3 regions of the Phyllobacterium sp. MT110 genome follow, and region 2 is predicted to be linked to each of the others. Evidence: riboswitches for the same ligand, from Rfam matches in the RefSeq annotation. Region 2 holds a riboswitch; each other region holds the start of a gene.

Region 1 (7,880 bases), 170 kb from region 2:
CGACCGCGGGGTCCAGAAGCCGCGCTGCACGGCCTCCTCCAGCTTTTCGGCGATATCCCGCAGCGCATGCGGGTTCTTGTCTTTCAGGAATGCCCGCACATCCTCGTCCATCAGGAACGCCTGATAAACCGCCTCGAAATGGTGCGTGCGCACGGCACCCGTCGTGGCGGCGAAGGCGAAGAGATAGTCGACCGTTGCCGCCATCTCAAAGGCGCCCTTATAGCCATGGCGCATCACCCCGGCGATCCATTTCGGGTTGGTCACGCGGCCGCGCACGGTTCGCCCGATCTCTTCCTCGAGCGTGCGGATCACAGGCTTTTCAGGCCGCGAATGATCATTGTGGTAGATGGCCGGACGCTCGCCCGACAATTGCTCGACCGCCGCCGACATCCCGCCCTCGAACTGATAGTAATCGTCGGAGTCGAGCAGGTCGTGCTCGCGGTTGTCCTGATTCTGCACCACGGCCTCGACAGTGCGCAGGCGCTCTTCGAGCAGACCGCGCTCGGCCTTGCCCTCTTCACCCGCGCCATAGGCATAGCCGCCCCAGACAAGCCACGCCTCGGCAAGGTCGTCGCGCTTGTCCCAGGCCTTTTCGTCGATCAGCGTCTGCAGGCCGGCACCATAGGCACCTGGCTTCGACCCGAACACGCGAAAGCCCGCCCGCTGCTTTGCCGTTTTCTCGTCGGCACCCTCCGCCACAAGCCGCGCCTGCTCGCTGCGCATGCGCAGGGCAATGGGATTGTCTTCCGCGTCTTCGGGCAACGCGCCGACCGCCCGCACCGCCGTGTCGAACAGTGCAATCTGGTCGGGGAAGGCATCGCGGAAAAAGCCGGAGATGCGCAGGGTCACGTCGACGCGCGGACGGCCAAGCACGGCAGGCGGGATGATCTCGTATCCGGTGACGCGCCGCGAAGCCATGTCCCAGACCGGCTTGACGCCGATCAGGGCCAGCGCCTGTGCAATGTCATCGCCGCCGGTGCGCATGTTCGATGTGCCCCACGCGGTCAGCCCCAGCGAGGTCGGCCATTCGCCATGATCCTGCGTGTAGCGGCGAATCAGCAGTTCGGCCGATTTCTGCCCGAGCTCCCATGCGGCGGGTGTCGGTACGGCACGGCTGTCGACGGAAAAGAAATTGCGTCCGGTCGGCAGAACGTCGGGACGTCCGCGTGTCGGCGCCCCTGACGGTCCCGGCGCCACAAAGCGTCCGTTCAACGCCGTCATGAGCCCCGCCATTTCGGCTGCGCCGCAGGCCATCACAGCCGGATGCAGGGTCGTGCGGATACCGTCCAGAACCGTTTGCGTTGCCTGCCATTTAGCCGGACAGGCGATGTCACCGGCCACAAGCCGGGCTGCCAGCAATTCGATACGCTCCACCGTATCGCCGGCAATGCGCCATGGCTCGCTGGTGACGGCGTTCAGAATTTCGGGCCGTTCCGCATTCCAGGGCGCGGCCATGTCGCAATCCAGCGGATCGAAACCGGCAAAGCCGAGATCAGCGGCGATGGCGCGCTGCAGGCTCTGGTCGGCGCCAACGCCCGAACCGCGCGGCACGCGCGCCAGCGCGACCACCAGATCGGTGAGCAGGCGCCCTTCCGGCGACAGGCCGAAAATATGCAGGCCATCGCGGATCTGCATTTCCTTGAGGTCGCAGAGATAGGCGTCGAGTTTCTGCAGGGCGAGATCGTCGGGATCGTGATCGTGAATGCCCGCATCGCTGTCGAGACCGATATCGCGGACGAGATCAAGAATCTGCACCTTGAGGCGCACGAGCCGGCGCGGATCGACGCCGGAGGCTTCGTAATATTCGTCGACCAGCGCTTCGAGGTCCTTCAGCGGCCCGTAGCTTTCGGCCCGGGTCAGCGGCGGTGTCAGGTGATCGATAATGACGGCGGCGGAGCGGCGCTTCGCCTGTGTGCCTTCGCCCGGATCATTGACGATGAACGGATAGATATGCGGCACCGGCCCCAGTACCGCCTCGGGGAAACAGCTTTCCGACAGCGCCAGCGCCTTGCCCGGCAGCCATTCGAGATTGCCGTGCTTGCCCACATGCACGATGGCATGCGCATCGTAGACACTGCGCAGATAGGCATAGAAGGCGAGATAGCCGTGCGGCGGCACCAGATCGGGCGAATGATAGGTGTCCTTCGGATCGATATTGTAGCCGCGTGCCGGCTGGATGCCGACCAGCACCGCGCCGAACCGGCTGAGCGGCAGCGCAAAGCCGTGCGCCGCATCGAGGAAAAACGGATCAGCATCCGGCGCACCCCAGCGCGCCGTCACCTTCTCCTGAATCACTTGGGGAAGCGATTGAAAGAAGCTGTTGTATTGATTGAGCGAAATCGTTTCGCGGATGGCACGCCCGTCGCTGGCCGCATTGGTCGGGCCCGCCATCAGATGGTTGATCAGCGCTTCGCCATCGGCGGGCATATCGGCGATATCGTATCCGGCATCGCGCATGGATTTCAGCACCTGCCATGTACCCGCAGGGGTGTCGAGCCCGACGCCATTGCCAAGCCGTCCGTCCCGGTTGGGATAGTTGGCCATGACGAGCGCAACGCGGCGCTCATCCGGTTTGCCCGTGCGCAGGCGTGCCCAGTTCGCCGCGAGATCAGCAACGAAGGCGACACGGTCGGCCTGCGGTTCATGCATGACGATATTGGCCTGCACCGCCTCGTCGAAATGCTGCGCCGACTTGAATGAGACCGCACGCGACAGCACCCGGCCATCCACCTCAGGCAGGGCAACATTCATCGCCAGGTCGCGGGCGGAAAGCCCCTGATCCGACTGGCGCCACTGCTCGGCGCTGGAGCCGGAGAAGATGACCTGCAGCACCATCGCGCCATCATGTTCAAGCACGGTCGGCTTGCGCGCGGAACCGGGTGCAGACACGGCAAACCCCGTGGCATTCAACACCACGGCGGGCGGCGCTTCGGCAAAGATGCTCTCCAGCGTGGCGATGGAAACCGGGTCCTTCAGGCTGGAGACGAACACCGGCAGCGGATTGAGCCCCTTGGCGCGCAACGCATCAAGCAAAGCCGCAACAGGCTGGGTCTGGCCGCTCTGCACCAGCGCCCGGTAGAAGCAGATGGCAACGACAGGCGCGCCATCCGTCCAGTCGCGGCGCATCGCGTCCAGCGACGGCGCTGAATTGCCGGGCCACCACAACCCTGCTTTTAGCAGGGGCGCAGCCTCCTGCGGCTTCTCGCCTGATGAGATCAGCGCCGCGCAATAATCGAGGAAACGCTGGGCATTCTGCGCCCCGCCTTCCAGCAGATAATGCCAGAGCGCATCGCGGTCAGGCCGGGCGACCGTCGAAAACCGGTCGAGCCCCGGATCGGGCTTGTCGTCCCCCGGCAGCACCGCAAGCTGCACCTTGTGATTGACGGCGCAGGCATGCAGCGCTTCGAGGCCATAGGGCCAGTAGCTCTCGCCGCCGATCACCCGGACGACGATCAGCCTGGCATGGCGCGCTGTCCGCTCGACATAGGCATCGACGGACATCGGGTGCGACAGGCTCATCATATTGGCAAGGCGCAGCGAAACTGCACCGTCGCCCTGCCGCCGTGCGGCGGCAAGGCTCGCCAGTTCCGTATCGGCGGCGGACAGGAACAGCACATCTCCCGGCGTCTGGCCGAGGTCGATGGCCTCGGTGCCTTCAGCGATGGTGCCTTTCTGGGCAAGCAGGAGATGCATTCAATATCCTATCGTCAGGCAGCGGCAGCGGCGGTGACCGCCGATGTGATGGCGTCATTGTCGATATCGTGCAGTCCGATGACGACGAGACGGGTCTGCCGTTCCTCGCCCGGGTTCCACGCGCGGTCGAAGTAATGCTCGATGCGCGTGCCGACGGCCTGCACCACCAGCCGCATCGGCTTGCCGGGAACATCGGCAAAGCCTTTCAGGCGCAGGATGTCATGATCGGCAATGACGGCCTTCAGCTTCTCGACAAAGTTTTTGGGTTCGGCCACCGGACCAAGCCCGACAACAAAGCTCTCGAACTCGTCATGGTCGTGTTCTTCGCCCGCTTCATGGTCCATTTCATGGTGCGACTTGCGGTTGGCAATGTCCTCTTCGGTGCCGACGCCGAGACCGAGCAGCAGTTCATTGCTGAGCTTGCCGAAGCTGGCCGATACCATGTTGAGCGAGCGCGACGAGCGGCTCTGCACATCGCCGCGCACGCCGTCGAGCTGCTTGTCGCTGATCAGGTCGCTCTTGTTCAGCACGATCAGGTCGGCGGCACGGATCTGGTCCTCGAACAGTTCTTCAAGCGGGCTGTCATGGTCGAGCGATTCGTCCTGGATGCGCTGGGCGTCGACCTTGTCGTGGTCATCGGCAAAGCGGCCCTCGGACACGGCGGAAGCATCGATCACGGTGACGACACCGTCAACCGTCACCTGCGTCTTGATCTCCGGCCAGTTGAAGGCAGCAACCAGCGGCTGCGGCAGCGCGAGGCCCGAGGTCTCGATGACGATATGATCCGGACGGTCGGGACGGTCGAGCAGCTTGGTCATGGTCGGGATGAAATCATCGGCCACGGTGCAGCAGATGCAGCCATTGTTCAGCTCGATTACATCCTCGTCCCGGCAGGCTTCGATGCCGCAGCCCTTCAGCAGGCCGCCATCGACACCGAGATCGCCGAACTCGTTGATGATGAGCGCGATGCGCTTGCCATTGGCATTTTCGAGCAGATTGCGGATCATCGTGGTTTTGCCCGAACCGAGAAAACCGGTGATGACCGTTGCTGGAATCTTCTGACCCTGCATATTCCTATCCCTTCATGGTGAGCGGCAGCCCGGCTGCCACGAAATAGACTGTTGCCGCGGCCTGCGCCACGGCCTGATGGAGACGTCCGGCATGGTCGCGAAAATCGCGCGCCATGCGGTTCTCCGGTACAATGCCGAGACCCACTTCGTTCGAAACCAGAACGATCGAGCCCGGAAGTTTCGGCAGCACTTGCACGAGCTGCCGTGTCTCGGCGGTGATATCGCGCTCGGCCATCATCAGATTGGTCAGCCAGAGCGTCAGGCAATCGACAAGGATCGCCTTGTCCGCGGCTGCAACCCCCTGCAGGGTGTCCACGAGATCGAGCGGCTCTTCGATGGTGTGCCAGGATGAACCGCGCTGCGCCTTGTGCAGGTCGATGCGGACTGACATTTCCTCATCCCAGGACCTGCCGGTTGCGAGATAAACGGGGTCAAGGCCGGAAGCCATGATCAGGCCTTCGGCAAAGCTGGACTTGCCCGAGCGGGCACCGCCGAGAATGAAGGTCACGCCGTGATTCAGCTGGGGCATCGCCGTCACTGCAATCGCGATGATCCGTCAGGTACGATCAAGCGGAATGCGGGCGGGGAAACGAGCGCGTATACAATGCGAGCAGCCATAACAACCTCCGTGCTGGGCCTGAAGGGACACGACCCTTCGGTTCTTGGGCAGGATTGCCCCGAGCGCTTCCTGGGAAACGCTCTATGACTGGCAGGTCTCCTGGCTCGCGGGTCACAGGATGAATGCCGCCTTCCCGGTTTCCCAGTGGCTGCCTTCTGCATATGCGTCAGGCTTTGCATTGATCCTCGCCGCTCTACAGTCGCGGGGTCGGCTGCGGTGGGGTCGCCCTTGAGGGTACAACCGTCGCATTCCCTTTTGATCCCTTGGCCTTTGGCCAATATGGGAACCAATCATGGCTGGGACGTTATTCACCCCCCACGGGAAATGTCAATGGAATCCGCGCGGTTTGCTCAGGGAGTAGTGGGTGGTTCGACAAGCTCACCATGAGGGAGGTGGAGGATTGCAGGGGATATGTTCTGCAATCTCCGCGATTAGCATTGCAGCCCACCCATCCCCTCATGGTGAGCTTGTCGAACCACGCACCGCAGCACATGCAAGCAGCGCATCCACATCCAGCACTGTTTCAAGCTCGGCGGCGATACTGTCCAGCGCGGCGTCCACCCCGGCCTTGTAGTCGAATGCTTCAGCGGCAATGCCCATCGTGCCCAGCAGCGCGGCGCGAAACCGGTCCGCCCCGAAAAGCCCGTGCAGATAGGTGCCGAAAACCTTGCCGTCCGCCGATATGGCGCCGTCGTTGACGCCATTGATGCGCACGGCCGGGCGCGAACAGTCCGGGCCGGTCGTCCGGCCCAGATGAATCTCGTAGCCATCAAGCGGCAGGTCGAACGGCAGCGACTGCGCCGCCACGTTGCGCACGGTCTTTTCCGGCTCCATCACCGTATCGATATCGAGATGCCCGAGCCCTGCCGTCTCCGTCACGCTGCCCTCGATGCCGTCGGGATCGCGTACGGTCCGGCCGAGCATCTGGAAACCGCCGCATATGCCGATGATATGGCCGCCGCGCCGCCGGTGCAGGTCGAGATCCCTGTCCCAGCCGTTCTCGCGGAAGCGCAGGAGGTCGCCGATGGTGGATTTGGACCCCGGAATGATGACCAGCCCCGCATCGGCAGGCAGCCGCTCTCCGCTGCGCACCATCACCACATCCACCTGCGGTTCGGCCATCAGCGGGTCGAGATCATCGAAATTGGCGATGCGGTCGAGCACCGGCACGGCGATCTTCAGCGCCCGGCCCTCGCCCTTCACCAGACGCTCCAGCACGACGGAATCCTCGGCCGGCAGCCGCGCCGCGTCCTTCAGCCATGGCACCACGCCGAAAGACGGCCAGCCGGTGAACTGCGTTATGGCTTTCAGGCCGTCATCGAACAGCGAGACGTCGCCGCGAAACTTGTTGATGATATAGCCGGCGATCATCTCGCGGTCTTCCCGCTGCAGGATCGCATGGGTGCCCACGAGCGAGGCGATCACCCCGCCGCGATCGATGTCGCCGACCAGAACGACAGGCACATTGGCGCGGATGGCAAAGCCCATATTGGCGATATCGCCCGCCCGCAGGTTGATTTCGGCAGGAGATCCCGCCCCCTCGACGATGACCAGATCGGCGCCCTCACGGACGATGTCCCACGACGCCATGACCGCGTCGAGCAGCTGCGCCTTGAATGTCTGGTAGTCGCGCCCCTTGGCCTGGCCCCAGACTTTGCCCTGCACGATGATCTGGCTGCCGGTCTCCGATTGCGGTTTCAAGAGCACCGGGTTCATATGTACCGAGGATGGTACGCCGCAGGCGACGGCCTGCAGCCACTGCGCCCGCCCGATCTCGCCGCCATCGTCGCTGACCGCCGCATTGTTCGACATGTTCTGCGGTTTGAACGGCCGAACCGTCAATCCGCGGTTGCGCGCAAGCCGGCAAAGTCCGGCCACCAGGACGGATTTACCAACATCTGACCCTGTTCCCTGCAACATGATTGCGTGCGTCATGGGCTTTGAGTAGCGGATATGTCTTTCTCTTCCTAGCCCCCGGCAAAACCTATCTGAATCGTTGCGCGGCCCCGCGCTTGCGATAGAGTGGAAATCAAGAGGAATACAGGGAGGTTATCATGGATGCGGTCGTTGATACGGCGTCCGGCCAGTTCGAACTCAATGAGGATCAGCTGGCGATTCAGGACATGGCGCGCGCCTTCGCGGCGGACCGCGTGGCGCCGAACGCGCTGGCCTGGGACCGGGACAAGCATTTTCCCGCCGATGTGATTCGCGAGACCGGCCCGCTCGGCATGGGCGGCATCTACACCAAGGAAGAATTCGGCGGTTCGGGATTGAAACGCCTTGATGCGGTGCTGATCTTCGAAGCCCTGTCTGCCGCCTGCCCGGCCTTCTCCGCCTTCATCTCGATCCACAACATGGCGACATGGATGATCGATCTTTACGGCAATGACGAACAGCGCCAGCGCTTCGTGCCGCAGCTGACCTCGATGGAATGGCTGGCGAGCTATTGCCTGACCGAGCCCAATTCCGGCTCGGATGCCGCAGCGCTCAAGACCCGC
Region 2 (7,880 bases):
AGCGGGGTCGAATCCTGCATGGCGATGTGGATGCCGGGCGAGGCGTTGGTTGCGCCGGGGCCGCGGGTGACGAAGCAGATGCCGGGCTTGCCGGTCAGTTTGCCCCAGGCTTCGGCCATCATCGCCGCGCCGCCTTCGGCCCGGCAGACGGTCACGCCCACATCGGCATCCACCAGCGCGTCCAGCACGGCAAGATAGCTTTCGCCGGGAACGCAGAACAGCTGTTCCGCGCCATTGGCTTTCAGGGCTTCTACGATCAATTCACCGCCGGTTTTCATCGGATGCGTCCTTCAATTCCTGGAGAATGTCTGCACTGTGTTCGCCGAGGCGTGGCGAGGGTCTGTTGTAGGTCAGAGGTGTCTTCGACATGACGATCGGCGTGCGCACCGAGGGGATGCTGCTGCCATGGGCATCGTCAAGGTCGAGACGCAACTGCCGGGAGACGATCTGCGGATCGTCGAACATCTCGCCGATGCGGTTGATCGGCCCGGCAGGCACGGCATTCTGTGCGCAGGCGGCGAGCAGGTCGGCGCGTGTGCGTTTCTGCGTTTCGGCCCGGATGATTGCGCTCAGCGCGGTCCGGTTTTCCAGCCGCGCCCGGTTGGTGAGAAAGCGCGGATCGGCGCTGAGACCGTCCAGCCCCATGATCGCGCAGAAGCGAGCGAACTGCCCGTCATTGCCGACGGCAAGAATGAGATGGCCGTCGGAGGTGGGCACGACCTCGTAGGGCGAAATGTTGGGATGGGCGTTGCCCATGCGGTTCGGGCTGTTGCCGGTGGCGAGATAATTCATCGCCTGATTGGCCATGACGGCGGACTGCACATCGAACAATGCCATATCCACCAGCTGGCCTTCGCCGGTCTTCTCCGCGTGGGCCAGTGCCGCCTGAATGGCAATGACCGAGTAAAGCCCGGTGAACACATCGGCGACGGCAAGGCCGACTTTCTGCGGCTCGCGGTCCGGCTCGCCGGTGACCGACATCAGCCCGGACATGCCCTGAATGATGAAGTCATAGCCGGCCTGGCTGGCATAGGGGCCGGTCTGGCCGAAACCGGTGATGGAGCAGTAGACGAGGCGCGGATTGTCGGCACTCAATGTTTCATAGTCGAGACCATACTTCTTCAGGCCGCCGACCTTGAAGTTCTCCAGGACGACATCCGCCGTGCGGCAGAGTGCCCGCACCGTTTCCTGGCCTTCGGGCGAGGTGAAATCGACGGTGATCGAGCGCTTGCCGCGGTTGCAGGAATGAAAATAGGCGGCAGAGAGGTTTTCTCCTTCCTTGCTGGTGATGAAGGGCGGGCCCCACCCACGGGTTTCGTCGCCGCCGGCGGGATTCTCCACCTTGATCACATCGGCACCAAGATCGGCCAGAATCTGTCCGGCCCATGGTCCGGCGAGGACGCGGGCGAGTTCGATGACACGCACGCCTTTGAGGGGAGCTTCAGTCATGGTTGTTAAAGTGGCTCCAAATTCAGTGTTTGTTTCGGGGCTTGTTGCTGAACGACTCGAACCGCCCAATCGGTGAAGTCTCGCATGATTACGTCGCGGTTGATTTCGTTCAAGCCTTCGTGGCGGGTATCGGCATAAACTTTGGTCGTGACATCGCGGAAGCCGAGCCGTTGCATCCGCCTGCCGAGATGCGTCACGGCGCTGCCCCCGGCCGTGGCGGGATCTTCCGCCCCGCCGGCGAGATTGAAGGGCAGGGTGCGCCGTACCTTGGCAAGGCGGCTGTTGTCGGCTCCGGCAAAGGTGAAGCCGAAGACATCGCGCCACATGCCGACCGAGGCATCCCAGCCGCACAGAGGATCGGCGATATAGGCGTCCACTTCGTCAGGGTCGCGTGACAGCCAGTCAAACGGGGTGCGGGCATCCCTGATGCCGCGCGCCCAGGTCTGAAAGGTCAGTTTCGGCAGAAGCATGCTCGGCACATCGGAGCCAAGCAGCATGCGTTCGGCCCGCAGGATGCCCTGCGCCAGCCGTCCGGCGAGGCCGACCGAGAAATTGGCGTTCCAGATGGCGGCGGCATCGACCTTCTGCTGATAGCCCAGCACGTAATTGAGGCCGATCAGGCCGCCCATGGAATGGCCGAAGAGAAGCAGCGGCAGACCGGGATGGCGGGCGCGGGCCGCGGCGTTGAGCGCGTCCATGTCTTCGAGCACCAGGCGCATGCCGTCCCGCTCGGCGAAACGGCCGGGCGGCGCACCATCGGCTTTGGTATAGCCGTGGCCGCGATGGTCGTGAGCGTAGACATGAAAACCGTGCCTGTTGAGATGCTCGGCAAAACGGCCATAGCGCAGGCAGTGTTCGGCAAGGCCGTGGCTGATCTGGACAATGGCTATGCCGCTGCCTGCGGCGGGTGAAAAGCGCATGGCAAGCGCTGCACCCGTCGGCGACCGGACCGTTTCGATGTCTGCAAAACCCATTCATGCCTCCCGCGATCAATTGAAAGGGTGGCGCGTGATTAGTCAATCCACAATAAATTCTGCGTAAATTCGGGTATCTCCACGGGTTTTTGCACAATAAATAATCATGCATTGTGCACTGCAATTTTATTTTGCAAGACCTCTTGCAAACGACAAAAACTTGCCGCAAAACTTCTTTCCGAAAGAGATTGGATCCTGTGTCTTCTCTCGATCGTCCCCGGCTTTCGCGGCTGACAGAACGCTGATTTGCGGCGTCGGGGGATGATTGTCCGGACCGGGATATCCAGGCGCTTGCCAGTTACATGGCCGTTCCGGGGGGAAGAGGACGCTCCCCAAATGCGGCACCAGAGGGGAAACCGGGTGACGGAAATATCCGCACCCGGTTTCGCTCGTTCTGGAGGACGGTTTTCATTTCCGTTGTGCGTGGTTCGACAAGCTCACCATGAGGGAAGTGGTAGCTGCAACGCTAATCGGAAACATTGCAGGATATGGCTCCCTGCAATTCTCACTCTCCCTCATGGTGAGCTTGTCGAACCACGCACGACAGGAATGCAAACATCCTGCAAAACGCCCGGTCATCCCGAAATAAACAGCGCGTGCATTGCCACCCGCGCCCCTTTCGCCTACATACGGCGCAAATTCATGTCCCAAAAATCCCGAACATCGGAGTGACGCGCGTTATGGCACGCCAATTCATTTACCATATGGCCGGCCTGAACAAGGCATACGGAACCAAGAAGGTTCTCGAAAACATCCATCTTTCCTTCTACCCCGATGCCAAGATCGGTATTCTCGGACCGAACGGTGCGGGTAAGTCGACGATCCTCAAGATCATGGCCGGCATGGACAAGGAATATACCGGCGAAGCCTGGCTGGCTGACGGCGCCACGGTCGGCTACCTCGCGCAGGAACCCTATCTCGATCCCACCAAGGACGTGATGGGCAACGTCATGGACGGCGTCGCGGACAAGAAGGCCGTTCTCGACCGCTACAACGAACTGATGATGAACTATTCCGACGAAACCGCCGATGAAGGCGCCAAACTGCAGGACATCATCGACGCCAAGAACCTCTGGGATCTGGAATCCCAGGTGGAAATGGCCATGGAAGCGCTGCGCTGCCCGCCCGGTGATTCCGGCGTGGAAAAGCTGTCCGGCGGTGAGCGTCGCCGTGTGGCACTGTGCCGCCTGCTGCTCTCGCAGCCCGATCTTCTGCTCCTCGACGAGCCGACCAACCACCTTGACGCCGAAACCACCGCCTGGCTGGAAAAGCACCTGCGCGAATATGCCGGCTCCGTCCTGCTGATCACGCACGATCGCTACTTCCTCGACAATGTGACCGGCTGGATTCTCGAGCTCGACCGCGGCCGCGGCATCCCCTACGAAGGCAATTACTCCGCCTATCTCGGTGCGAAGGCCAAGCGCATGCAGCAGGAAGGCCGCGAGGACGACTCGCGCCAGAAGGCTCTGGAGCGCGAGCGCGAGTGGATTTCCGCCAGCCCCAAGGCACGTCAGGCCAAGTCGAAAGCCCGTATCAAGGCCTATGACGCGCTGGTCGATGCCGCCAATGAGCAGCGTCCCGGCGATGCGCAGATCATCATTCCGGCAGGCGAGCGTCTCGGCCAGGTGGTTATCGAGGCGGAAAACCTCACCAAATCCTTCGGCGACCGCGTTCTCATCGAAAACCTGACCTTCAAGCTGCCGCCCGGCGGCATTGTCGGCATCATCGGTCCGAACGGTGCGGGTAAGACCACGCTGTTCAAGATGATCACCGGACAGGAAAAGCCGGATTCCGGCTCGATCCGCGTCGGTGAAACGGTTCATCTCGGTTATGTCGACCAGAGCCGCGATCATCTCGCGGCGGAGAAGAATGTCTGGGAAGAAATCTCCGGCGGCAATGAAATCATCAAGATCGGCAAGAACGAGATGAATTCGCGCGCCTATGTCTCGGCGTTCAACTTCAAGGGCGGCGACCAGCAGCAGAAGGTCGGCAATCTCTCCGGCGGTCAGCGCAACCGCGTGCATCTTGCCAAGATGCTGCAGTCCGGCGGCAATGTCCTGCTGCTCGACGAACCGACCAACGATCTTGACACCGAAACGCTGGCGGCACTGGAAGACGCGCTGGAAAAATACGCCGGCTGCGCCGTTATCATCAGCCACGACCGCATGTTCCTTGACCGGCTGGCGACGCACATCCTGGCCTTCGAAGGCGACAGCCACGTCGAATGGTTCGAAGGCAACTTCCAGGACTATGAGAACGACAAGATCCGTCGTCTCGGACCGGACAGCGTCAATCCGAAGCGTCCGAGCTACAAGCCTCTGACACGCTGATGCGACCGGGAGGGCGGCAACGCCCTCCCATCACCAATTTTGACGTTTCCATCAGTGATATTGGCTGGTTTTAACAAGCAATTTTCCTAAGATGCGGCTGATTTCACCGGAGTGCCGTCATGACAGATCTTTTCGCAACCAGAACGGACATCCTTCCGGCCCGCAAGATTGTCGGGCGGGTGAGCGGCCTGTTCCAGGCGCCGAAAGACAGTTTTGTCACCGCTGCCACGGACACGCTCGATCTCACCTTTGAAGGCATCCGCGGCGATTATCATGCCGGCCTGACGCGCCGGTCCGGCGGGCGCGAGCCCTGGTACCCGCGCGGAACGGAGATGCGCAACGAACGGCATATTTCCGTTCTGGCGGCCGACGAGCTTGCAATGATTGCCGGCGCCATGGGCCTTGCGGAAGTCAAACCCGAATGGATCGGCGCCAACATGGTTGTCGATGGCATTCCCTCGCTTTCCATGCTGCCGCCGCGCACGCTGCTGTTCTTCGAAGGCGGCGTGACGCTGAAGGTCGACGGGCAGAACGCGCCGTGCAAGGTCGCCGGACGCTCCATCGCCGAGCGGGCGCAAACCCCCGATCACACCGCGACGGCGCTCGACTTCGTCAAAGCGTCGAAGCGGCTGCGTGGCATCGTCGTCTGGGTTGAAGTGCCGGGAATCATCCATTCCGGTGAAAAAATCGATGCGCGCCTGCCGGAGCAATGGATTTATCCGGGCTGACGCTTGCGTCCTTCGCCGATCTGTGGCGAATGGAATGCAGGTCCGGTGCCTGCATGCAGGAGAATCGGGAAGCCGGTGCAAATCCGGCACGTGCCCAACGCTGTATAGGGGATGGGCCGCGCAGATTGCCACGGGGAAACCCGGAAGGCGCGCGGTTCAGGTGAACCTCAGTCAGAAGACCGGCCGGACCGGATAGCCGAAACCGCACGGACAGCGGGGAGGTGTCTGGGGTCAGATCAATCTGACCCTCGCATTGTTGGGAGCAAACGATGCACGACTCTGCCTGTGGTCCCGTGGCCGCCGCCGATTTTTCCGCGGACGAGCGCGCCGCCGTCTACAAAGCCATCCATACCCGCCGCGATGTGCGCGACCAGTTCCTGCCAAGGCCCGTCGACGACGAAGTGCTGCTGCGGCTGCTCGATGCCGCCCATCACGCGCCGTCGGTGGGGTTCATGCAGCCGTGGAATTTCATTCTCATCCGCGACGCGGCACGCAAGGCCGAGGTGCATCAGGCCTTTACCCGCGCCAATGCAGAAGCAAAGGCCATGTTCACCGACGAGCGCCAGGCGCTCTACGCCTCGCTGAAGCTTGAGGGCATCGTGAAGGCGCCGGTCAATCTGTGCATCACCTGCGACCGGACACGCGGCGGCGATGTCGTTCTGGGGCGCACCCATAACCGGCAGATGGATGTCTACAGCACCGTCTGTGCCGTGCAGAACCTGTGGCTGGCGGCGCGGGCGGAAGGCATCGGCGTCGGCTGGGTCAGCATCTACCATGACCGGGACATGCGCCGCATTCTGGCCATCCCCGATCATGTCGAGATCATCGCCTATCTCTGCATCGGCTATGTCGACCAGCTCTACGATCAGCCGGAGCTGCAAAAGCGCGGCTGGCGCGAACGGTTGCCGCTGGACCAGCTCATCTATGAAGATCAGTGGGATACAGGCGCTGATTTCAGCTCGGATCGTCCTCGTCCGGATCCAGCAGCCGCGTCGCCCGCCATTCCGTCAATTTCCGGTTGATGGCCTCGAGCACGAAGAAACGGGCCGACTCCTTGTCATAGCCCTCGTCGCGCAGCGCATCGTAGTCCGTGTGCTGATGGCGGACATGGGCGACTGTGGCCAGCCACACCGCAATGGGTGGTGGCAGGCTTTTCATGTGCGGTGCCGTGGCGGCGGCGCGTATGGGCTCGGAATCCGAGTAGGGTACGGCCGGCAAAAGCAGTGTCAGCGCCTTGCCGATGGCCCTTTGGCGGTTGGTTCCTGAACTCATTGCACTGTCTTCCCGCCGATTCGCTGATCGATATACCAGCCTATTTCAAACGCGACAAAATTTGCCGTCAACGGAAAAACAAAACTTGCCAAATCTGTATTTCTCACATAAACATATCTTTATATCTTTTGAGGATACCTTGATGGACAAACGTGATCTCAATCTTGACCTGATGGTCGATACGCTGAAGGCAGCGGCGGAACCCAGCCGCCTGCGCATTCTGGCGCTGTTGTCCCGGGGGGATCTGACGGTTTCCGATCTGACCTCCATCCTCGGGCAGTCGCAGCCACGCGTCTCCCGCCATCTCAAGCTGCTGTTCGAAGCCAATCTGATCAACCGTTATCAGGAGGGCTCCTGGGCCTATTTCCGCCTCGCTGAATCCCTGGTGGTTGGCGATATCGCCCGGATCCTGCTCGATCGTCTTGATGTGTCCGATCCATTGCTGGAGCGCGATATCGAGCGGCTCGGCTCGGTGAAGCTGCAGCGCCGCGAGCGGGCCGCCGCCTATTTCAGTGCCAATGCCACCAGCTGGGACGCTATCCGTTCGCTGCATGTGCCGGATGGCGCGGTGGAAGCCGCGCTGACGAAGATCATCGGGCGCACGCCGTTCCAGGCGATGCTTGACGTGGGCACCGGCACCGGCCGTCTTCTCGAACTGTTTGCCCCGCTTTACGTGCGCGGTGTCGGCATCGATATCAATCGCGACATGCTGACCATTGCCCGCTCCAATCTTGACCGGTCGGGCATCACCAATGCGCAGGTCCGCCAGGGCGATGTCTATTCGCTGCCGGTTGACCGGGAGTCTTTCGATCTGGTGACCGTTCATCAGGTGCTGCACTTCCTCGACAATCCTGCCGAGGCCATCCGCGAGGCCGCACGCGCCTTGCGTGCGGGCGGGCGCATGCTGATCGTCGATTTCGCCCCGCACGATCTTGAATTCCTGCGGGACAGCCATGCGCATATACGGCTTGGCTTCAACGACAACCAGATGCGTGACTGGCTGACCGAGGCCGGGCTGGCGCTGGAAAACAGCATCGAACTCGAACCAAAAGACAAAGACAAACTGACCGTCAAACTGTGGTTGGCACGCGACCCACGCCTGCTGATCGCTGATCCCGCTTTAACCT
Region 3 (7,880 bases), 840 kb from region 2:
TATCGGTACCGGCGCTGCTGCGGTGCGCCCATCCGCTTGCGGTTTGCAGCATGAACAGGCATGCGACCAGAGCCAGAAGCCAGCCTGCCGGGCATCCCATGGGGATATCGAAGCGTTGCGGTCTCATGACAGTCCCATCGGCAGCGGAAGCCTGAACGCCCGCGGGCGTTCAGAAATGGCGCGACTGCGCTCAGCGTGCCGCATGCAGGCGATAGCGCGGACGCTGTCCGGCCAGAACCCGTTCAGCCAAAGCGCCGAAGAGCAGACCAAGCGTTGTCCAGACGATCACATGGATGCCCAGCGATGCGACGCGGAAATTCCAGAGAACGGTCGGTGAGAACTGTTCGGGAACTTCATTGATGGCGGGAAGCGCGTATTGCACCAGCGCAATGAACACGACATAGGCTGCACCGGCCATCAATGTCGCGTTCCATGCGCCGTGCTGGGCATAAAGGCGCTTTGCCAGACCCACAGCCGCCGCAAGGGCACCGAGCGAAACCACCAGCATGACGAAGAACAGTTCCGTTCTGGCCCCGATGGTATCCGGGCTGCCAACCGCAGGCGGATTCATCGGGTACTTGATGCAGGGAACGAGAACAATTGCCACAAAACCTGCGAGCGCCAGCAGGGCCGCCGTACTACGCGGGCTGAGGGAACTGACCCGGCCATGCACGAAGGCAAAGACCAGGGAGAACAATCCGCCAAGTGCGGCACTGTAGACGACAATGCCGGTAAACAGGCCGATGCCGGCCTGTGTCGCCCGTGTGACAAGCTCCGGTTCAGCCGCTGCGCCGGCCGCCTGGCTCATCTTTTCCTCGAAGGCAATGGCATGATCAACCTGCGGTTCGCCGAATACCCGGGCAAACCCGAACGCCAACAACCCGGCGATGACCCCTGCGATCATGCCGCGGATCAAAAGATCTCTTGTCATTGTTTCGTTTCCTCAGTGGCAGGGAAAACCGAGGAGATGGCGGCCGTCATGAACGAATTCGTGCACATACATGCCCGAGAAGAGCGACATCGCACCTTCTTCCGCACCAATGAAATAGATTGCGAGCAGCATGATCAGCCCGCCGAAAATGGCCCAGGGCAAGACTTCGCCAAGAGGAATGGGCGTGACGCCTGCTGACGGCGTAAGAGCGATATCGGACATGAATTTTCTCCCAGAATGACGCGTTCACTAACGGAATAAATGATGTTGCGGCCAGGGTCTGGCTTTCAATCAGTGAAAAAGGACTGATTAATTACAGTGGCGCGACCGCTCCGGAATTTCACCGGCTTCCAAACTCGCAACAGCACGGTTATATCTGTGCGCGCCGCAGACTGTCAATGAACGGTCTGCAGGCTGTTTACGGTTTTCTCCTGAGGGTTTTGAGGGATATTTTGGCCAGAGCCACGCGGTTGACCCTTGTTTGCCATGGCGCCACACCGGCGGTCCGCACAGGTGCTTTCCCCGCCGACGAAGCGCTTGAACCCGGGGAAGCCCAAAACCTGCAGGCCATTGCCGGGCATTTGCGCCGCGCGCACCATGTTTTGACCAGTCCGGCGCTGCGCGCCCGGCAAACCGCCGATGCCCTGGGTCTGGAATCCGTTGTCGATGCGGCGTTGGCGGATATCGATTACGGGAAATGGGCGGGGAGGACACTCGCCGCTGTCCACGAAGCTCACCCGGACGATGTGACGGACTGGATGAACAATCCCGCCTCGGCCCCGCATGGCGGCGAATCCATCCATGATTTTCTCGTCAGGATTGCAGATTGGATGAGCGCGCATATGCATGATGGCGGTCACACAGTCGTGGTAACACACGCTTCCGTCATTCGCGCCGCTGTTCTGAGCGTGTTGCAGGCACCGGATTCCGCATTCTGGCGCATCGATGTCGAGCCGCGCAGCTGTACGGAAATGAGCAGCGACGGCCGCCGGTGGATGCTACGCGCTGCCGCCTGCGTGCCGTCGCGCCCCACAGGGATTCTGCCATGATCCCGGCAAAAATCAGGCTTAGCTTTCGCCGCGCGGTCGCACCCTTTCTCCGGATCCGTCAAATCCGCCCGCTCACAGGAGTTCTCATGTCACGGCTCATTCGTATTTTTGCTGTCGCAACGGTCCTTAATGCCGGCCTGTTGGGGCAGGTATTGGCGCACGCCCATCTTGAATCGGCAGTTCCGGCCGAAAACGCCATCATGAAGGTCTCGCCCGTCGAGATCGATCTGACGTTTTCCGAGGGTTTGAACCTGAAATTCTCAGGTGCAACGATCACCGGCCCGGGCAAGGCGACCATATCGACGGGGCAGGCCAAACTGTCGATCAACAACCACAAGACACTGGTCATTCCGCTGTCGGCACCCCTCGCGTCGGGGGAATATACCGTGAACTGGACCGCACTTTCCACCGACGGTCACAAGACCAAGGGCAGCTATACATTCACCGTCAAACCCTGATGGGGTTGGAGACCACGCTTGTTCTGTGCAGGTTCGTGCACAATACGTCCACGATGTTCCTGTGGGGCGCGTTTGCCTACCTCGCACTGCTTGTGCCCAAACCCCTGGCGCTGGAGATCGGGGAGCGCCTGCGTCCTGCGAGCGGGATCGCGGTCTTTCTGGCTATCGGAACGATCTTTGCCGCGCTGCCGCTGCAGGCTGGAATGATCGGGCAGGGCTGGAGCGATGCCGTCGATCTCGGAACCATCCGGGACGTGCTGCTTGAGACAAGTGTCGGCCGCGGCTGGGCGATACAGGTCGCGGCGGCGCTGCTTTTGTTGCCCGCATTGGCTCTGTCGCCACCCCGCGCGCGCATCGCTCTTGCCATGGCTTCGGGGCTGCTCCTGGCAAGCCTGGCATTTTCCGGCCATGCCACAATGCGGGAGGGTTGGATCGGCGCGGCCCACCGTTTCAACGATATGGTGCATGTGCTCTCGGGCGGCGCGTGGATCGGAGCGCTGATACCGGTCGTGCTGATCCTTGGCCGGTTGCGCCAGGTGGAATGGCGTGGGGCCGCGCGAACGGCGCTCATGCGGTTTTCGTCGGCCGGTCATGCGGCCGTCGCATTGGTGATCGCATCCGGCGTGGTCAATACCACGCTTGTCCTTCGACGTCTGCCGGCTGATTGGACATCCCCCTATCAGGCCTTGCTGGTGCTGAAGATCATTCTGGTTGTGGTGCTGACCGGACTGGCCCTGATCAACCGGTATGTTTTCGTGCCGCGCATGCGCACCAGCGAGGCAGGTTCCATACGCGCCATACGGCTCGGAACCCTGACGGAGATCGCACTGGGCATTGTCGTGCTCGGGCTGGTTGCCTGGTTTGGCATGCTCGAACCCGTCTAGGTCGAAAAGTGTGAGGGGCATGTCACGTTCGATTGGGCTGTCTCGTCTTGGTGGCGCAAGACGAATTGCAGGCAATGACAGGAGACAGACACATGATCAGGAAAATCTTTCTCGCAGGCGCCAGCGGCGCGGTTGGCAGGCGGCTTGCACCGCTGTTGGTGGAGGCCGGATATGTGGTGACCGGCACCACGCGAAGCGCCGAGAAGGCCGCTTCCTTGCGCCAGATCGGGGTTGAGCCGGCCATTGTCGATGTTTTTGACGCCGAAAAACTCAAATCCGTTGTTGCTGAGGCCGAGCCCGATGTGATCATACATCAGCTCACGGATTTGCCGCATGGTGTCAGTCCAGCGGCGATGAAGGATTTCATCAGCCGCAATGCCCGCATCCGCAGCGAGGGAACCGCCAATCTCGTACAGGCGGCAAAAGCCGCGGGTGTCGGGCGTATCATCGCGCAGAGTATCGCCTGGGCCTACGCGCCGAAACCCGGTGTGTTCATCGAGACGGATCCGCTTGATCTGCACGCGGAAGAACCCCGTGCAACGACTGTCGCCGGTGTCGCGGCCATGGAACAGGCTGTGTTGAACGAGCCCGGCATGGAGGGCATTGTCCTGCGCTACGGCTTTTTCTACGGGCCGGGGACCGGCGTCGACATGCCGGCCAATCCGGATTTGCGCGTCCATGTCGATGCGGCCGCCAGCGCAGCACTCAAGGCTATCGAGCGCGGAGCAAGCGGTGCCTACAATGTTACCGAGACGGACGTTGTCGCCAACAGCGGGAAAGCCCGCCATGCGCTCGGTTGGGACGCCGCATTTCGCATTGACCGCCGCCCATAGACCCTCGCGATGACAGGCGCGAGGCGAATCGACAGACCGCCTCCCACAGAGTTGGGAGACGGGCAAAGCGCAATCTGGTTCTAGCACAGGTGGCAGAACCGGAATCCGGTGCCCGTTTTGACGGGAGTTTTAACCGTGCTTTCGTTTCAGCATGGGGTGCCATGCCCTATGCTGTGGCCAATCGTCAAAGAATGGCCCATGAAAAACGTGTCCGACCTGAACAGCAAATCTGCCGGCCGCGCCGGCAAGAATACGTTGGAAGAGCAGAGCAGGCAGGCTTTGCTCTCCAGCGCAGCCGGGCGTTCATCGAAAGCGGTAAAGCGCACAATGAGCCAGTATTTCAAGAGCTTGTCGGATGTTGATGCGGCCAGACATCACGTGGAGAAGGCCAGGCGCACCGCCGATGACAGCTTGAACCGGGCTAAAGCTGCACCAAAACCGCATGAAATCACCAACCCGGCCTTTGTTGCGCTGTTCGAGGCGCACCAGCATGATCGGGAGGTGCTTTTTGCCGCCATGCGCGCGCTTGACCGGGCTCAGGAAGTGCTGCAATCAGAGGCAGAAAAGACGGCATTTTTTGCCAGGGATGACGATCAGCCACGCTGAAAGTTGCAATCTATAGGTGAATAAACACACCACAAGATTGTATTTTACAGACTTTTGCTTTCCGCCGGCCTATCAATCCGCTGTTCGATGTCATCAACAACGGAAAATCTGCGTGAAAAAACTCATTTCCCTGATCATGGCGGCAAGTTTTGCCTGCTTCGCTTTTTCAGCAGCAGCGCGGGCGGACAATGCCGCGACCGAGCTGTTCCAGAAATATCTTGCCAATGGCCGTATCGGCGAGGCCGATGAGCAACTGCTGGCCTTGGCGGCGAAAGCGACGAACAATGCCGATGCGCAGCTGGGCCTGGGCCTTGTGCGCACCGCCCGCGCGTTCGAAAAGCTGGCGCAATCGCTTTTCAAACATGGATTTGGTTCGAAATCGGATGGCTATGAATTGTATCTGGGGCTGGGCGCCAGCCAAATCGCCAGAAACGGCAATCCGGAACCCATCACCTATGAGCAATTCCGCGGTATTCTCGCAACGTTCATTGCCGATCTCGATTCTGCCGACAAGGCACTTGCCGCCGTTGGCGACAAGCCGGCAAAGTTGAAGGTCGATCTTTCTGTTGCCCGGTTTGACTGGAACGGCGATGGCAAGGTTGGGCCGGAAGACCATATCGGCCGTGCCATTTCGGATACCAATGAAAACGGCGATCCCCTGCCTTTCATTGTCGGCTTCGACACCGCCGATGCGAAATGGCTGCAAGGTTATGACAATCTGCTGATGGCCGTCGCCAAGGCATGGCTTTCCCATGATTTTTCCGAAAGCTGGAACAGCAGCTTCAGCGTGGTGTTTCCCCGTGCTGTCTCGACCATGTCGGCCGTCAATGGCAGGGGCGCGGACGAATATACGATGTTCGGGGTGAACAAGGCACAGGCCGATGACATCGCTGATTTCATAACCCTCATTCACACCATCCGCTGGCCGGTTGCCGACAAGGCGATGTGGAGCGAGGTGCGCGTTCATCTGAAGAAGGTGATTGCACTCAACCGGGAAACCTGGGCCCTCATCGACAAGGAAACCGACGACGACCACGAATGGCTGCCCGGCCCGAAGCAGAAGAGCGGTGTGCTGCCATCCTTCAATGTCACGCAGGAGCGCATCCAGGCCTGGCTCGCGGTATTGTCGCAATTCGAGGCGGCCCTGGATGGCAAGATCCTCGTTCCCCATTGGCGCTTTGACAAAGGCATCAATCTGGCCAAGGTTTTCGACGATCCAGGGCCGTTTGATTTCATCCTCTGGCTCACCGGTCCGGCTGCCGTGCCGTATCTTCAGGACGGCCCGGTGATGAGCAGCGGCGAATGGAACCAGATCACGGCGATCTTCGAGGGAAATTTCGCCTCTTACGCCTTCTATTTCAATTAGAATGAAGCCGTTCGGGTGTCGGCCAATGGCAATTGTTGGCCGATCTCGTGACGAGTAAAGAGAGCGGGCGCTTCTTCAAACCTTAAACTTTTGCCGTTGCGGTCTATATGTATCAAGGACGCACCGTGGCGTGCGTTCACGATCTTGCGCGCATTCCGTGCGCAACCGACGTTCCTGACTTTCATCGAATACTCCAATTCAAACGAAAGAACTGTGACAATGTCCCAATCCATTGCATCCCAATCCGGTACATTCAGAATTGGCGGTGATATCGAAATCAATCGTCTTGGCTTTGGCGCCATGCGCGTCACTGGCCGTGGTATCTGGGGGGAGCCTGCCGACAAGCCGGAAGCCATTCGCACCTTGCAGCGCCTGCCGGAACTTGGCGTGAACTTCATCGATACGGCAAATTCCTATGGTCCGGATGTTTCAGAACTTCTGATCAAGGAAGCCCTTCATCCCTATGGCGACATTCTCGTTGCCACGAAGGCTGGTCTTACGCGCGAGGGACCGGACCGTTGGACGCCGAAGGGCGATCCGAAATACCTGATCGACGAGGCGCATAAGAGCCTTCGCCAGCTTGGTGTTGATCAGATCGGTCTCTGGCAATTGCACCGGATCGACTCGAAAGTACCGCGTGACGAACAGTTCGGCGCTGTGAAATCGCTGCTCGACACGGGTGTGATCCGCCACGCCGGACTGAGCGAGGTGTCCGTTGAAGAGATCAAGGCCGCTTCGAAATTCTTCAAAGTGGCAACGGTGCAGAACCGCTACAATCTCGTTGATCGCGCAAGCGAGGATGTCGTGGAATACTGCACGCAGAACGGAATCGGCTTCATACCCTGGTTCCCGCTGGCTGCGGGTGACCTGGCAAAGCCAGGCTCGTTGCTGGACACCATCGCTGCCCGTCACAAGGCGACGCCGGGCCAGATCGCCCTGGCATGGGTGCTCAAGCGCAGCCCGGTCATTTTGCCCATACCGGGAACATCCAAGGTCAAACACCTTGAGGAAAACGTCGATGCCGCAAGGATCAGCCTTTCCGATGAGGAATTCAGCGCGCTTGACCGGGAAGGCAAGGCACTCGCCGGACGATGAATTTTCTTGGGAGAACGCAGAAAAGGCCCGGTTTTCCGGGCCTTTTTCCTTTGCTTCTTGTAAACAGCATTCGCCCGTCTAAAGTGCGGCAAACAACAGGAGAAACGCCATGAAGATCAGTGCACGCAATCGGCTGAAAGGGACAGTTGTCGAAGTGACCAAGGGAGCAACGACGGCCCATGTCCGCATCGATGTCGGCGGTTCAATCGTCACGGCATCAATCACCAACGAAGCCGTTGACGAGTTGCAGCTGAAGGTTGGCGACAATGCCTATGCCGTCGTCAAGGCTTCCGACGTCATGGTCGCCGTTGACTGATTGACCAGTCACGCCGGCAATGAAGGTGCCCGTTCGCGGGCACTTTCCGTTTGTGCACGACAACCGCTTGCCTTTTAATGTTGACTGAGTCAATACTAAAGCCAGTCAACAGCAAAGGAATGGGCCGATGTCGGAACCGGTCGCAGAAATACGCACGTTCAATCGCTTCTATACCCACATTATCGGCCTGCTGGATGAGCATCTGACCGACAGTCCGTTTTCGCTTCCCGAAGCGCGCATTCTCTATGAACTTGCCAACAATGACACCGTCAAAACGGCTGCCGACCTCTCGCGGATACTCGATATGGACACCGCGCAGATCAGCCGGATACTGGCACGGTT

The links. Region 2 has a riboswitch for cobalamin ahead of bluB (5,6-dimethylbenzimidazole synthase). Riboswitches for the same ligand answer to the same signal wherever they lie in the genome.
Region 1: another riboswitch for cobalamin. It lies ahead of cobU (bifunctional adenosylcobinamide kinase/adenosylcobinamide-phosphate guanylyltransferase); the one in region 2 lies ahead of bluB (5,6-dimethylbenzimidazole synthase).
Region 3: another riboswitch for cobalamin. It lies ahead of AC1Q5O_RS05465 (CbtB domain-containing protein); the one in region 2 lies ahead of bluB (5,6-dimethylbenzimidazole synthase).

The regions. Positions count from the first base shown of each region.
Region 1 is NZ_JBXAFE010000001.1:1,712,962-1,720,841, forward strand. Features, by position in the region: gene cobN (cobaltochelatase subunit CobN) at 1-3,693, opposite strand, end outside; gene cobW (cobalamin biosynthesis protein CobW) at 3,708-4,763, opposite strand; gene cobU (bifunctional adenosylcobinamide kinase/adenosylcobinamide-phosphate guanylyltransferase) at 4,768-5,292, opposite strand; cobalamin riboswitch at 5,455-5,688, opposite strand; gene AC1Q5O_RS08865 (cobyric acid synthase) at 5,839-7,317, opposite strand; gene AC1Q5O_RS08870 (isobutyryl-CoA dehydrogenase) at 7,437-7,880, shown strand, end outside.
Region 2 is NZ_JBXAFE010000001.1:1,886,549-1,894,428, reverse strand. Features, by position in the region: gene AC1Q5O_RS09670 (thiamine pyrophosphate-binding protein) at 1-278, opposite strand, end outside; gene AC1Q5O_RS09665 (CaiB/BaiF CoA transferase family protein) at 262-1,449, opposite strand; gene AC1Q5O_RS09660 (alpha/beta fold hydrolase) at 1,455-2,423, opposite strand; gene ettA (energy-dependent translational throttle protein EttA) at 3,104-4,753, shown strand; gene AC1Q5O_RS09650 (MOSC domain-containing protein) at 4,873-5,481, shown strand; cobalamin riboswitch at 5,508-5,683, shown strand; gene bluB (5,6-dimethylbenzimidazole synthase) at 5,751-6,503, shown strand; gene AC1Q5O_RS09640 (DUF2293 domain-containing protein) at 6,436-6,753, opposite strand; gene AC1Q5O_RS09635 (ArsR/SmtB family transcription factor) at 6,896-7,880, shown strand, end outside.
Region 3 is NZ_JBXAFE010000001.1:1,049,081-1,056,960, forward strand. Features, by position in the region: gene AC1Q5O_RS05455 (hypothetical protein) at 1-127, opposite strand, end outside; gene AC1Q5O_RS05460 (CbtA family protein) at 191-931, opposite strand; gene AC1Q5O_RS05465 (CbtB domain-containing protein) at 944-1,153, opposite strand; cobalamin riboswitch at 1,186-1,336, opposite strand; gene AC1Q5O_RS05470 (histidine phosphatase family protein) at 1,330-1,980, shown strand; gene copC (copper homeostasis periplasmic binding protein CopC) at 2,067-2,438, shown strand; gene copD (copper homeostasis membrane protein CopD) at 2,438-3,322, shown strand; gene AC1Q5O_RS05485 (NAD-dependent epimerase/dehydratase family protein) at 3,415-4,155, shown strand; gene AC1Q5O_RS05490 (hypothetical protein) at 4,264-4,761, shown strand; gene AC1Q5O_RS05495 (hypothetical protein) at 4,874-6,127, shown strand; gene AC1Q5O_RS05500 (aldo/keto reductase) at 6,347-7,222, shown strand; gene AC1Q5O_RS05505 (TOBE domain-containing protein) at 7,332-7,538, shown strand; gene AC1Q5O_RS05510 (bifunctional helix-turn-helix transcriptional regulator/GNAT family N-acetyltransferase) at 7,666-7,880, shown strand, end outside.